2 regions of the Agarivorans albus genome follow, and region 2 is predicted to be linked to the other one. Evidence: predicted binding sites of a transcription regulator. Region 2 holds the regulator's gene; the other holds the start of a gene.
What was found. Region 2 encodes sigma-54, which starts transcription at its own class of promoters, with help from an activator protein. Its sites were predicted from a motif close to GTTGGCACGNNNNTNGNNT; they were not measured.

Region 1: a site for sigma-54 is predicted at 3,240-3,258, ahead of K5620_RS13130 (FlgO family outer membrane protein). Genes of this name have one in related genera too.

The regions. Positions count from the first base shown of each region.
Region 1 covers NZ_AP023032.1:2,912,412-2,920,093, reverse strand. Annotated here, with positions in the region: gene galK (galactokinase) at 1-103, shown strand, start outside; tRNA gene K5620_RS13155 (tRNA-Arg) at 226-301, shown strand; gene K5620_RS13150 (HNH endonuclease) at 569-922, opposite strand; tRNA gene K5620_RS13140 (tRNA-Arg) at 1,884-1,959, opposite strand; gene K5620_RS13135 (flagellar assembly protein T N-terminal domain-containing protein) at 2,035-3,177, opposite strand; gene K5620_RS13130 (FlgO family outer membrane protein) at 3,286-3,870, shown strand; gene K5620_RS13125 (LPP20 family lipoprotein) at 3,851-4,327, shown strand; gene K5620_RS13120 (FlgO family outer membrane protein) at 4,386-5,132, shown strand; gene flgN (flagellar export chaperone FlgN) at 5,333-5,752, opposite strand; gene flgM (flagellar biosynthesis anti-sigma factor FlgM) at 5,760-6,083, opposite strand; gene flgA (flagellar basal body P-ring formation chaperone FlgA) at 6,161-6,841, opposite strand; gene K5620_RS13100 (chemotaxis protein CheV) at 7,010-7,682, shown strand, end outside.
Region 2 covers NZ_AP023032.1:644,264-651,945, reverse strand. Annotated here, with positions in the region: gene lptA (lipopolysaccharide transport periplasmic protein LptA) at 1-231, shown strand, start outside; gene lptB (LPS export ABC transporter ATP-binding protein) at 231-956, shown strand; gene K5620_RS03120 (RNA polymerase factor sigma-54) at 1,009-2,511, shown strand; gene hpf (ribosome hibernation promoting factor) at 2,536-2,823, shown strand; gene ptsN (PTS IIA-like nitrogen regulatory protein PtsN) at 2,832-3,275, shown strand; gene rapZ (RNase adapter RapZ) at 3,302-4,159, shown strand; gene K5620_RS03100 (HPr family phosphocarrier protein) at 4,146-4,415, shown strand; gene mgtE (magnesium transporter) at 4,485-5,846, shown strand; gene pmbA (metalloprotease PmbA) at 5,917-7,254, opposite strand; gene yjgA (ribosome biogenesis factor YjgA) at 7,359-7,682, shown strand, end outside.

The DNA of each region.
Region 1 (7,682 bases), 2.3 Mb from region 2:
GGATGGTGTGTGCCAAGCGGTTGAGCAGAAATACCAAGCATTAACAGGGCTAAAAGAAAGCATTTATGTGTGTAAGGCAATGCCTGGAGCTGGTGCTATTTAACTTCTAAGTGTTCATGCAAAAGCCTCGACTTGTTCGAGGCTTTTTTGTTTCCAGTTATGCTAAATGTTGAAGAGTGACAGGGGTGACCCGCACACTAAATTAGGTGTGCGACTTACTCTAGTGTCCCCTTAGTTCAGCTGGATAGAACAAGGACCTCCTAAGTCTTAGACACAGGTTCGAATCCTGTAGGGGACGCCACAAACAAAGAAACTCGCCAGCAAGGCTGTGCGCCTTTTACCGAGCAGCGACTAGCCTAAGACCCCCAAATTTGCGATTATAACGGTCAAATAAATTAGGAGACTTATTTAGGCAATTTTCTCAACATCATCCTCTAGTTAATAGGAGAGGAGCTCTAAAGTTAACAGTGTCAGCTCGTTTGATTTTGATATCGCTTAATATAATTAATAATATCAGCCATCGCTTCCCGCCTTGCTAGAGAACGTCGATAACTAAGGCGCTCAGACTTCAAGCTTCGAAAAAGCCTTTTTCACCTAAGTTAACCCATGAATCATCGCTTTTGTCGCCATTTATGTGCACTAAATCACCGCTAGGCATTTTCCCCGTCATATAAAGGTATGCTAAGGCGTCTGCGCGATACTTGCCGCCAGCAACACTAATGTAGCTGTAACCATCTTCTAACACTTCACCAGAAAATGCTGATAATATGTCTGGTTCTTCAACCCGCACTAAACGTGAAAACCGGCCATTCTTTGGATCGTATATGAAACGCGCTAAAAGCTGATTTTGAGATATGGTAGGTACTAGTTTTTCGTTTTCAGGGATCTGTGAAGCGAAGTTTATGCCGTTTACGTTTCTCATATTATTCTCCAATTTAAAGGGCGGAGGTTCGACGCTACCCTTTATCTAGTAGCTATTTCTGATCGTATTTTTACTTTAGCGGCGACTGAAACTTAAAATTGACATTCTACGATCCTCTACCCTAATGTCAGTTGAATACTCCTGTTAATTCGCACTACGTGTTCCACCATCGACTCCGGTTGGTGCTCAATGGAATTCATGACCTTAGCTATCAAATTCGTAAGGGACGTCTGCTTTCCTTGATTAGGCTTAATCTCACCTAAAAGTGAAAAGGTAGGCACTGCAATAATCAGTGAGTGAGTTGAGAGGAGGTTGGGTGTAACGATTCCCGCTAGATGGTTGATATCATTGCATTATGCGATTCACCTAGCGTATATGAATTATACATAGTTGAGCAAAGGGTTGCGTGATAACATCTGTGTTGTCAGAAGGATAGTCTGATGAAAAAAGCTAGATAGGAAGTCGCCCAAGGGCGGCTTTTTTGTGCCCAAAAGAAAATTGTAACTAGCAGCCAACAGCGGTACCAGCTTTAGCTCATTTTCTGTGGGTGACTTTAGCGTCAAATAAGTTGAATACATTGGTAACAAGTGTGTGGCTATCTAAGTATTTGCTCGTTACTAATGGCTTATAAAGCACTGTAATCAATATAGTGAGCTAGTTTCACTTTCAAGGCACGCATAATGTAGATTGACGAGGTAAGAACATGAAGGGTGTAAGTTTTCACAAACGAGATGCACTATGGATGGCTCATATAATTGTCGAAGGGAAACGCAAGCATTTAGGGTGTTTTAAGAAGCAGGAAGAGGCTATCGCCGCCCGCAAAGCTGCGGAAAGTGAGTGTGCGAAGGAGGCTGCGTAGCTATATCAATAAAAAAAGCCAAGTGTGCTGTAAATCAATTATGGTGCAGCAAGGTGCGACACACATAAATGAGGGCTAGAGCTTACTTTGTTACGCAGATACTGGCGTCCCCTACAGGATTCGAACCTGTGTCTAAGACTTAGGAGGTCCTTGTTCTATCCAGCTGAACTAAGGGGACACTAAAGTAAGGCGCACACCTCGTTTAGTGCGCGGGTACATTATACTCAGCTTTAACTTTATGAAAAGCAAAGCCTTACTGTTTGCTTACTAAGTCACCAAGTTGAATATTTGCCGTCATGCTTGGGTCAACCGCTACCACGATGGCACTCTCTTGATACACTTGCTCAATTCTTACCATGCTGTCAGCCATAATTTGCTCTTGGCGTGGAATGTCCCAGTTTCCCCAGTGATAGTTTTGATGAATCAAGTTTAACAACATGCCGCGGTTAAGCTGATTCGCTTTCCCTAGGTTTATTTGCCAGCGATCTGGTCCCAGTACTTTCACCACGCTGCCTTGTAAGGGTTGGCAAGCCAGTAGAGCATCTACTTCGGTAACCACTTGTTGCAAGGTCGCGTTTACCGTTTCTCCATAGGCCGATAACCAAAACTCCGCAGAGTGGGGTGATACCACTTCTCTGGCGTCAAACTCCCATGGCGCGTTTACTGAAAAGCGCTTGTTGTATATTTCTTCTAAATCAATGGCGTTGTATACCCTGGCATTCACCACAAAGTAACGTTGCGGATAACTAAGGTTAATAAATTTAGGTTTGTGCACTTGGTCCAGTGAAATGTTCTCGATTTCTAAGCCAAGCAAATATTGTGCGCCATAACGATCGGCAACATCTTTAATGCCCTTGTAGTTATGTTCTCCTGGTTTGTAATAATTTAAAGGTAACTTTGGTGGGGGCTTTACGTTGAACTGATTACCCACTTGGCGAGCAATGTCGTAGGTGCGTTGCTCAACTGCTGGTGATAGCTCTTGTAGTTGGCCCACACGCGCTTGATGTTGCTGTTTTAAGAAGGGAGGGAGCAGCAACATGTTTTTGCTATAGCCACTGGCTTTACACTGGCTGGTAGCCGGGAATACGTCGGCCTGTAAAATTATATAGTATTGTTGGCCGTGATTACCGTCGTCTAATACGGTTAGGTTATGCAAGGAGCCTTTAGAGACCACTTCAATTTGATCAAGCGTGAGTTGCCCGCCAGAGACTTTGCTAATGCTGGTAACAGACGCCCCCGAATACAACAGAAGCTGCTTAACCGCATCTTGGGTAGCTAAGCTTTTGGCTTGCTCAAAGTCGTTGTTTACGATGGTGGCTTGGCCCTTAGCCTCGTACCATATTGCCTGTGTCGACATGCTAATTAGCATCCCAACTAAAAGAATTATCTGTTTCATAAGGCCCTCCTATGTTTCGGAGTAAGCAATAACTATACCCAAAATAAAACGCTATTTTTTTGACTGGAACGGTTATTGCTTGGAACAGGGAAGTCGGAGGAGATTGATATGCGATATACGACACTATTTATTTTGCTGGTAACGCTACAAGGATGCAATACCAGTTTACATCATGTTTCTAATTATCCTTATGTGGAGCCACGAGAGCAGCAAGATGCCGCTTTGTATGTGCATGTCGACAACCTGTCTCAACAGTTAACTGATGACGTGGATTTAACTGAGACTGACTCTGTGGCCATAAGCACGGTGGTGGATCTAGACAACTTGCAATCGAGCGATGGGTTTGGGCGGCAAGTGGCAGAGGCAATGTTTGCCGCTTTATCGCGTGAAGGCGTAAATATGGTAGAGCCGCGCCTTACTGGACGTTTGCAAATGGACCCAGGTTTCGGCGAATTTTCGTTATCGAGAGATGCAGATTTACTGAGTACTGAAATGGAAATTACCTACGTGGTGGTTGGCAGTTTTCAGCGAACCACTTCTGGTAGGCATGTGAATCTTCGTTTAGTTGAGCTATCTAGCCAAGCGGTTGTGTCGGCTGCTTATCAATTTATCCCCAATATGGCGGGGGCAACTTCACCGCGTGTGACTAGTGTAAATGGGAGCTTGCAGCGTCATGAACAATCTGTACTTTAGATCGTGGTTTATTAGTTTAGCGGTTTTGTTGTTGCTAGCTTGTACGCCAACAACCCAAGTTAAACAAGTTGAATGGACTTATGAGCCACCGGGTGACTTTACCGTGGTTAATGCTGTTGGCTATGCGCCTATTAGTCAGCAACGTGGCGCAGACATGAGCGCTAAACAATTACGCGCAATGAAAGCCTCTAAGTTAGATGCTTATAGAGAGCTTTCTGAGCAAGTGTATGGCCAACATATCGATAGCACCGCAACAGTCAGCGATATGGTGCTTGGTAACGAGCGTTTAGCCGCCTCGGTTGCCGGGGTAATTCGTGGTGCTAAGGTGATTAATGCCTACGCAGTTGACGATGTATATGTCACTGAGTTGCAACTTGATTTCCGAGAAGTGTACCGCGTTACTATGTCTATGGCGCCAACTCGCCATCTTGAGAGTCAAAAAACCGTTCATTTTTAGTAAAGATTTTACCTTTCTGGCCGATACTTAAAGCGTAATAGACGATTAAGGAAGCGACATGAAAGGTATATCTTTAGTAGCCTTGGCTACTTCAATGCTGGTGGGGTGCTCGAGTTCCCCATCAATGCAAAAAGTGGTGGTGTACGATGGCTCAAAGCATCACGCCGCACATACTCACAACGCTCACTATATGGAAGGTGTTGTAGATGAGAATGGGCAGTTGTTTTTAAGTGGAATGCAAAGCCGTTCGCTTAACCCTGCCAGCCCAGATATGAGTGACCCTGATGTTCAGCACTCACTTACAGATTATGTAAACCTAATGTCGCAACGCCTAGTCTCAAGCTCTCACTATGTGAATGCTGATACACCAATCGGGGTGGCTTCGTTTGTTCCTTTAGATAATCTTCGTACCACTGATTTATTTGGCATGCAGCTAGCCGAAAGCTTTGTTTACGAGATGCAGCAAAGTGGCTTTTCGGTGATTGATTATAAAACCACTGGTTTTATTCGCATTACCCCAGAAGGGGACTTTGTATATAGCCGCAACGTAAAAGAGTTGTCAAAGCGTTTACCCATTGAGTACTTACTTGTAGGCACTTTTAGTAAATCAAATAAAGGTATTTTGGTTAACGCGCGGATCGTTGGCGCCCAATCAAAAGTCGTAGTCGCTTCTGCTCAAGAGCTTATTCCCAATGAAGTGTATCAAAGCAAAGTACCTGCACCAGTTAAGCGAGACGGGGTAATGATTATCGAGTCGCGTAAGCAGGCCAGTAAAACTAAGATGCCGATGGGGGAGCGTGGTTAGTTAATTTCGTCTATTACTGTTATACGCAAAACCCTAGCCTTGGCTGGGGTTTTGTTGTTTTTGAATATGTAACTACCACAAGCAGTACTTTTCCAATTAACAACAGTAGAGCATTCAGACGTTCAAATTCAATTAACTAAGGTGAACAACTTAATGCCCAGTTAATTTGGGTTGTGTAGTTTCTGGAAGCGAGGGGTAACTTAGGCTTTAAAGCCTTTACCCATGCGTTGTGAACTGTGCTTTTTACCTAGTTTGTCATAGGTAGACGCATTTTGGTTTTGCAGTTGGTCAATTACGGCGCTTAGCTGTTTGACTTTTTCGTTGCTGGCTTTAATTATTTCGCCATTTAGCTGATTGCGTTCTTGGCATTGGGCCAGCAAACTTTTGATGGTATCTACTTGTTGAACAAATTGAGGATCTGAATTCAGCTGTTCTTTATTAGAAGACGCTGCTATCTCTTCATCGGCACTCGCTATTAGCGCCAATGCTTGTTCTTTTTGCTCAGCAACAGCATAAAGAGCAATAGTATCGTCTTGTTCAAGAGCAACTTTTTCTTGCTCCAAAAGAGAAAGCAGCAAGGTGAGTTGCTGCTCTTGAGTATTCAGTAGTGGGGCGATCATAGGCTAATTATCCAAGCGCTTTATTAAACTCACTTTCAAAGTCACCCATTTTCTGTGCAACTTTATTGGCATCTACTTGATAAGTACCATCGGCCACCGCTTGCTTGATTGATTCGAGCTTCGAGCTTCTGCTATCTGAATCACTGAGCAAATTCTGCTGAATACGGTTTAGTTGTTGTGCTTCGTTTGTAAGCATAACTGAATCCTGGGCTGCAGCAGAACCAGCGGTTGAACGTTGTTCAGCGCTTTCTTTTGTGCCTTTGTCAGCAACTCGATTTGAGTCTAGTTGACTAGGACGGTTTCCACCTAAGTTGTTAATATTTAAAGCCATAATGGCGCCCCACAGTTAATCAATTTTTCGTATTCAATAAAGCTATCGGCTTGCTTTGGTAAAACTTTAGAAAAAAATTAAAGTTTTACCTCAACTATTCCAATCGCTTTTACTCGGCCGGTGACCAGACGCTGAGACTGATTATTTCTAACCCGAATGGTATCACCGATAGTGCCACTAGACAAAGCGGTACCTTGGGTTGTTACATTCAGCCCACCAGCATTGGCGGAGATGGTAACAGCATCACCTTTGCAAATTATGCAAATATCGCGCCCAGTTATAATTTGGTCTTTACGCATTGCTCGTCTAAGTTTAGCACCAACTAAGAGCTCTAGCTCTGTGAAGTAACTGCCGCGTAAGCGATTCTCGGGTAAAAAATTAGTGGTAAGTTGTGCGTTAGTTAAGGCAGCCCCTTCCTGGATGGGGGAGGCTGCTACCACCACGGCAAGCAATACTTGTTTGCGTACTGGGATATAGAGGCGCCAGTTTGCGTGTTCATCACACGTAACTAATACGCTGGTGTTTCTCCGAACTTCACCATTAGCTAGACTGTAACGATAAGGCGTTGAACAGTCGGGGATCGCGATTCGCTCATCTAATTGATTAGCGGTTAGCTCAATTTTTTGACCATTGTCGTGAGTTATCTGCGAATAAACAAAATCTACTGCTGCTTTTTCAAGCTGCGAGTGCAGCTCACTAGTGTGAGCAGTAAGACTAAAACAAAATAATACGAGTGAAGCAGCAATTTTTATCAACATTTCCGATATGATACCGATAAAGCAAAGTAACAATTGGCTTTTTTGTCTATGCTTAACAAGTCGATGTTAAGCCTCTTGGTGTCAAAAAAACGACAATTAAGTTAGATTAAGCGATAGTATACAGGGGTTAAGCAAGGTTGATGCCCCTTTCTAAGGAGTGATAAGTATATGGCGGGTATTTTAGATTCGGTAAACCAGCGTACGCAGCTAGTAGGACAGAATCGCTTAGAGTTGTTGTTATTCAGGTTAAATGGGTCTCAGCGCTATGGCATTAATGTATTTAAAGTAAAAGAAGTCTTACAGTGTCCGCCACTTACCGCGCTGCCTAAACTAAATCCTGTTATCCGAGGTGTGGCACATATTCGTGGCCAAACTATTTCGGTCATTGATTTAAGTTCAGCCACTGGCGGGCGTCCAATAGAAGATGTGACCAAGTGTTTCATCATCATTTCAGAGTACAACCGTTCTGTGCAGGGCTTTTTAGTAGGCTCGGTCGAGCGTATTGTAAATATGAATTGGGAAGACATTTTGCCGCCGCCCAAAGGGGCAGGTAAGTTCAACTACCTGACAGCGGTAACAGAGGTTGAAAAAGAGTTAGTTTCTATTTTAGACGTTGAAAAGATTCTCGATGAAATTTCTCCGGTTGATACCACAGTAAGTAAAGAGATTGTTGAAGAAGCAGCCGCAAACGTTCAAATAGACAAAAAAGTATTGGTGGTTGACGATTCTTCGGTGGCGCGAAATCAAGTTAAGCGCGCGGTAACCTCCTTAGGGGTAGAAGCCTTACTTTGCCAAGATGGACGAGAAGCCCTCGAGCTGTTAACCACTATGGCTAAAGATG
Region 2 (7,682 bases):
CCAATTGAAGCTGAAGCGAACGAAGTGCGTTACGACCTAAAAACCCAAACGCTAACACTCACCACCAATGCTCAACTCAAACAAGAAGAGAGCTTGGTAAAAGGTAAAATGATCAAATACAGCATCAACAAACAAGAAATGGTGGCACAAGGCGACGAAAATAGCCGTGTAACTACTATTTTCCTGCCTCAGCAGCTTGACGAACTAACGCCCAAGGAAGACCAGCAATAATGAGTACGCTAATTGCTGAAAACCTAGCTAAAGCCTACAAGGGCCGTAAGGTAGTTAAAAACGTTAGTCTAAATGTAGAAACCGGTAAAATTGTTGGCTTGTTAGGTCCAAACGGCGCTGGCAAAACAACCACTTTTTACATGGTGGTGGGCTTGGTGCCTCGTGACCAAGGCCGAATCCTCATCGATGATGACGATATTTCTAGTACAGCGATGCATACCCGCGCACGCAAAGGCATTGGCTACCTTCCGCAAGAAGCGTCCATCTTTCGCCGCTTATCTGTGGAGAAGAACATACTCGCCGTATTAGAGACCCGAAAAGACCTCGATAAAGAGCAACAAATTGGTGCATTAGACGACCTTCTTGAAGAGTTTCACATTGGCCATATTCGCAAAAATCTAGGCATGAGCTTATCGGGTGGTGAGCGTCGAAGGGTTGAGATTGCCCGAGCGCTAGCCGCCGCACCTAAGTTTATTTTGCTTGACGAACCCTTCGCAGGGGTAGATCCTATTTCTGTTATCGATATTAAAAAGATCATTGAACACCTACGTGATCGCGGTCTAGGTGTACTAATTACCGACCACAATGTTCGAGAAACTCTCGATGTTTGTGAGCATGCCTATATCGTTAGCCAAGGCGAATTGATAGCCTCAGGAAAGCCAGAAGAAATTCTCGAAAACGAACATGTGAAACGAGTTTATCTCGGAGAACAATTCAAGCTATAGTTAAAGTGCAAGTTTAAAAAAAGACAATAAGAAGAAGGAACAGCGGTAGTTAATGAAAGCATCTTTGCAGTTGCGTCTTGGTCAGCAGTTAACCATGACCCCCCAGTTACAACAGGCCATTCGCTTACTCCAGCTTTCAACACTGGATTTACAGCAAGAGATTCAAGAGGCTCTGGAAAGTAACCCTCTGCTTGAGGCGGATGAGTCTCACGCCAGTGATAGTGACGCAACCGACGCTAAATCTGCCAATGAGAAGTCTACCGAGGCCGAATCCACTGCGGACATAGACAACAGTCAAATTGAAGCAGGCGATGCCATTAATCAAGAAACTGTTTCTGACGACCTCCCTGTTGACTCTACTTGGGACGATATCTACAGCGCCAGTTCTGCCCCAGCCAGCTCATCTGGCAGCGCCGTGAGCGATGACAACGATATGTTGTTTCAGGGCGAAACTGTCGACTCTTTACAAGACCACTTATTGTGGCAAATGCAACTCACTCCATTTAGTGAAGTAGACCAAGCTATTGCTTTAGCCATTATTGATGCAGTAGATGAATCGGGCTACCTCACCCAAGACTGTGAGCAGCTACTAGAAGGCTTACGTTCAAGCGATAACAATGACTTAGATGTAGAGCTAGATGAAGTAGAAGCAGTACTTAAACGCATCCAACATTTCGATCCAGTTGGTATAGCAGCGCGCTCGCTGCAAGAGTGTTTACTAATCCAATTAAGCCGTTTTGCCGAAGACACCCCTTGGCTAAATGAAGCCAAAGATGTAGTTTCAAATCACATTGATGTATTAGCTAATCGCGATTTTCGTCTATTAGCCCGCAAAACCAAACTTAAAGAAGACCAGTTACGCGAAGTCATGCGTTTGATTCATACGCTTGAACCTCGACCAGGTAACGCGGTAGAGCCTAACCAAGCCCAGTATGTTATCCCGGATGTATCGGTTGTAAAACGCCAAGGCCGCTGGGTTGTAGAGCTCAACCCAGATGCAATGCCTAAGTTGCGTGTTAACTCCCACTATGCATCTTTAAGTAAAACCTCTACCAACGCTAACGATACCCAGTTTATTCGTAGCCACTTACAAGAAGCCAAGTGGTTTATTAAAAGTATCGAGAGCCGAAATGAAACCCTATTAAAAGTATCCAACTGCATTGTTCATCATCAACAGGCGTTTTTTGAATATGGCGAAGAAGCCATGAAGCCAATGGTACTGAACGATGTGGCAGAAGCTGTAGAAATGCACGAATCCACCATTTCCCGGGTAACCACCCAAAAATTCATGCATACACCTCGCGGCATCTTCGAGCTTAAGTATTTCTTTTCTAGCCATGTGGCTACCGATGGTGGAGGTGAGTGCTCATCAACCGCTATTCGTGCATTAATCAAGAAACTGGTAGCTGCCGAAAATACCAGTAAACCACTCAGCGACAGCAAAATTGCTGATATTTTGGCAGATCAGGGGATCAAGGTGGCAAGACGTACGATTGCTAAATATCGTGAGTCTTTAGCAATTCCACCTTCTAACCAACGTAAGAGCCTTATCTAAGGCCACTAAAAGGGGAAGATATCTATGCAAATTAACCTTACTGGACACCACGTAGAAATAACTGAATCTTTGAAAGAATATGTCCACACCAAGTTTGCCAAACTCACCCGACGATTCGATCAGATCAATAACGTTCACGTCATCCTCAACGTAGAAAAACTGAACCAAATTGCTGAAGCCACATTACATTTAAACGGCGGCGAAGTATTTGCAACCTCTGAGCATTCTGACATGTATGCCGCCATCGACAGCCTGATTGATAAACTTGATCGCCAAGTCATCAAACATAAAGAAAAACTTAACAAACGTTAGCCACCCCCATGCAACTAAATAAAGTACTTAGCTTGGACTGCACCCAAAGTGCAGTTCAATGCTCTTCAAAAAAACGCGCCCTAGAAATAGTAAGCGAACTGGCTGCCAAGCAGCTTGATACCACTACCCAATGCATTTTTGAAAGCTTGTTAAATCGAGAAAAAATGGGCAGCACAGGTATTGGCCAAGGTATTGCTATTCCTCATGGCCGTATCGACAACCAGCATCAAGCCACAGCGGTTTTCTTGCGTTGCGATCCCCCTATTTCCTTCGATGCTATAGATAACAAGCCGGTAGACTTGGTATTTGCATTACTAGTACCCGAAGATCAATGTAAGCAACATCTTAATACTCTAGCTCAAGTAGCTGAAAAACTTAACGATAAGCAAATATGTAAACAACTTCGTTGTGCACAAAGTGATGACGAATTGTACGACATCATGGTAGCCTAATACTCTAATCAGCCTTAGGGATTATCATGGAACTGATCATCGTTAGTGGGCGCTCGGGTTCAGGTAAAACCGTCGCCTTAAGAGTATTGGAAGATCTCGGCTACTATTGCGTCGACAATTTGCCGGTTGTGCTTTGGCAATCACTTATCGACAACTTAAAAAAAACCTATTCTAAAGTAGCAATTAGCATTGATATTCGAAATCTTCCCGATGAGCTATCACCGGTAGGACAGCTAATACGAGACGCTGGACCAGACATTAATCTGTTAAGCATTTTTTTAGATGCGAAGGATGAAGCGCTGATCCGCCGTTACAGCGAAACACGCAGGGTACACCCGCTTAGCCAAAGCAATTTATCTTTAGCAGAAGCGATTGAATCAGAAACCGAGCTATTAGCCCCCATTTCTAGAAATGCCGATTTGCGTATCGACACTTCCCGTTTATCGGTACACGAGCTAAGCGGCTTAATTCGCTCGCGCGTTACTGGTGACCAACAACAACAGCTAATTTTGGTGTTCGAATCCTTTGGATTTAAAAATGGTGTGCCTAACGATGCCGACTACATGTTTGATGCGCGTTTTTTACCTAACCCACATTGGCAAGAGGAGCTACGTCCTCTAACCGGCTTAGATAAAGCCGTGCAAGAATACTTGGCTGCGCAGCCTTTAGTTACCCAATATATCGAGCAGATTAGCCAGTTATTGCAATCTTGGTTACCGCATTTAGAGGCTAACAATCGTGCCTATTTAACCATTGCTATTGGCTGTACTGGCGGACAACACCGCTCGGTGTATGTGGCCGAGCGACTTGCTAGCCTCTTTAGCGCTCATCGAAAAGTGCAACGACGCCACCGAACTTTGGAACATCGCCTTGAAGCTCACTAGACAAGTAGTAGTAAAAAACAAATTAGGTCTGCACGCACGTCCTGCCACCAAGTTGGTTGAGCTGGCACAGCAATTTGACGCTGAGCTGAGTATTATAGATGGTGAGAAAACGGCTTCTGCTGCCAGCGTTATGGGTTTACTGGTGCTAGCCAGCGCGCAAGGAAGTACGCTAACCATAGTATCTGAAGGTGCAGACGCAGAAGCCGCTCTAGATGCGGTTCAAGCCCTAGTAGAAGCTAACTTCAACGAAGAATAAATCTATACGCAATAAAGCCAAGCTACAATTAGCAAGCAGCACATAACAAAATAACAATAGGGATCGCTTATGCCAGAAGAGATGGAGTTAAACCCTAATCAGCACAAACGCTTACAGGAGCTAAATCAAGCCCTCGACAGTGGTATGTTCGTGCATGTTAGGCGCATGCTTCATCAAATGCCTCCCTGTGACGTAGCACTATTACTAGAATCTAGCCCACCAGCAGGGCGTAAAGTATTATGGCAACTTACCGACCCCGAGCAACATGGTGAAATTCTCGAAGAGCTAAACGAAGATGTAATGGAAGGGGTACTTCAGTTAATGGCACCAGAAACACTGGCCGCCGCAACTGAAGGCATGGACACCGACGACATCGCTTATGTACTAAGAAGTCTGCCCGACAGCGTGTACCAAGAAGTTCTTGAGCAAATGGATGGTCAAGACAGGCACCGTGTAGAAGCGGCCCTAGCTTACCCTGAAGATACTGCTGGCAGTATCATGAATACCGATACCATTACCTTGCGGGCCGACGTAAGTATTGATGTGGTATTGCGCTATTTACGTTTACGTGGCGAACTGCCAGAGGCTACCGACGCCCTGTACGTAGTTGACGAAGATGACCTACTACTGGGCGATATTCCTTTATCTACTCTGCTTACGGTAAGCCCCAACGTTAATGTTCGAGAAGTAATGGATGGAAACGCAGAAACCATCCATGTATCTATGGATGAAAACGACGTTGCAGCATTATTTGAACGCCATGACTGGATTTCGGCTCCAGTAGTTGATGAACAAGGTAAACTGCTAGGTCGGATCACCATTGATGATGTGGTCGATATTATTCGCGAAAATGCTGAACACAGCATGATGGGTATGGCGGGCATGGACGATGATGAAGATACCTTTGCCCCAGTGGTTAAAAGTACCCAACGCCGCACCTTTTGGTTAGCAGTAAACCTGTGCGCGGCCTTAGTGGCGGCCTCCATCAGCAATATGTTTGAATCTACCCTAGAGCAGTTAGCCACCTTGGCCATTTTAATGACGATTGTACCCAGCATGGGAGGAATCGCAGGCAATCAGACCCTTGCTTTGGTTATTCGTGGTTTAGCCGTGGGTCATATTGGTGAAGGTAACTCTCGCTGGTTAATAGGCAAAGAAGCTGCGATTGGCATGCTAAACGGGATTATCTGGGCAACTGTGATTGCCTTAGTAGTGACCCTATGGAAAGGTGATTGGACCTTAGGGGTTATTATTGCTGGTGCGATGTTTATTAACATGTCACTGGCCGGTTTAGCCGGCGTAACTATTCCGCTGTTAATGAAGAAGTTTAAAATTGACCCAGCACTAGCAGGCGGTATGGCATTAACCACCGTGACTGATGTAATGGGGCTATTTTCTTTCTTAGGGATGGCCACCTTAGTGCTGGCCTAAACGACAGAGTTATCTGGTCAACGGCTCTTAACCTGTTCAAACAACAAGGTTAAGAGCTGAGAATTAACGCTTAGCTACCTGCTACTTTCATCGATGAAATCAGCACCGAGCCCGACTGAATTGCGCTTTCTTTATCAAAGTCATCAGCGATCGCCACAATATTGGCAAACATCTCTTGCAGAGTGCTGGCCACTGTAATTTCATGCACGGGGAAAGCAATCTCGCCGTTTTCGACCCAGTAACCTGCTGCGCCACGTGAATAATCACCGGTTACTGTATTTACCCCTTGGCCCATCATTTCTGTAACTAGCAAGCCGGTGCCCATTTGCTTAAGTAACTCTGCGCGACTTATACCACTGTGCTTAACCTTCCAGTTATGAATACCACCAGCATGGCCGGTGCTTTGCATTCCCAACTTACGCGCCGAATAACTGGTTAGTAAGTAAGTTTCTAATTTACCGTCAGCAATAATGTGTTTCGCAGTTGGTGCTACGCCTTCACTATCAAATGGCGTACTCGACAAGCCTTTTTTAATAAATGGGTCTTCATAAATCGACAACCAACTAGGGAATAATTGCTTGCCTAAACTATCTAACAAGAACGACGAACGACGGTACAAGTTGCCACCACTAATGGCCCCAACTAAATGACCAAATAGCCCACTGGCTACATCTTGGTCAAAAACCACGGGTACTTCGCAGGTAGAGATTTTTTGGCTATTTAAGCGCCCTAAGGTTTTTTGCTGGGCTTTAGCTGCGATGGTTTCAATACTATCAAGATCTGCAAAATCACGCGCCACACTGTAGGCATAGTCACGTTGCATCTCTTTTTCACCAGCAATTAGCATGCAACTAATGCTATGACGACTAGTTGGATAACCGGCTAAAAAGCCGTGACTATTACCATATACCTTCACACCATAATGGCTATTGATGTTAGCGCCATCACTCGCCTTAATTTGTGGGTTACGCAAAGCGATATCTTCGCACTGCTTAGCCACATCAATAAAATAATCAGGTTCTAAAGGATGAGGATGAAATAGCTCAAGATCAGGGATATCGCTAGCTAGAAGTTGCTTGTCGGCAATTCCAGCTGCAGAATCTTTAGAGGTGTATTGCGAAATATCATAGGCAGCTTTCACTGCATTTTTAATCGCTTCTGGGCTTAAGTCTGAGGTTGAAGCACTGCCCTTACAATTAGCTGAGTATACGGCAATGCCTAAGGCGCCATCGTGATTAAACTCCAAAGTCTCAACCTGTTGGTCACGGGTTGCTACACAAATCCCGGTTTGCTTTGAAATCGATACTTCCGACTCATCGGCACCCAACTGTTTGGCTTGCTCTAAGGCGAATTCCACCGCCTGCTTCAATTGACTTAACTCTTGGCTAACTTGTTTTTCAGGGCTCATTGTTATTCTTCATCTCCATGCATGGCACTAGCATAACAAAACTCATCGAGCGACCATATGCAAGAACTGGTAAGATATGAAAAAAAGTACCACGAGAGTTAAAAATGAAGAATCAGCAGCCCTATGATGATGAAGACGATTGGATCAGCAAGTCTGAAATCAAACGTGAAGCAGATCGGCTGAAAAAAATTGGTGCCGAGTTAGTTGCCCTTACCAACCCGCAGCTCGCCACTATTGAAATGAGCCCAACACTCCGCGAAGCCATTGCCTTAGCTAAACGCCTAAAAGACAAGCGGGAAGCGGCGCGTCGCCATATGAATTACATTGGCAAGGTAATGCGTACCGAAGATGAAGAAGCGATTAGTGCAGGCTTAGATAAAATTCGCAACAAGCACATTTATCAAGCTCAAGCGCAGTTAGCGTTGGAA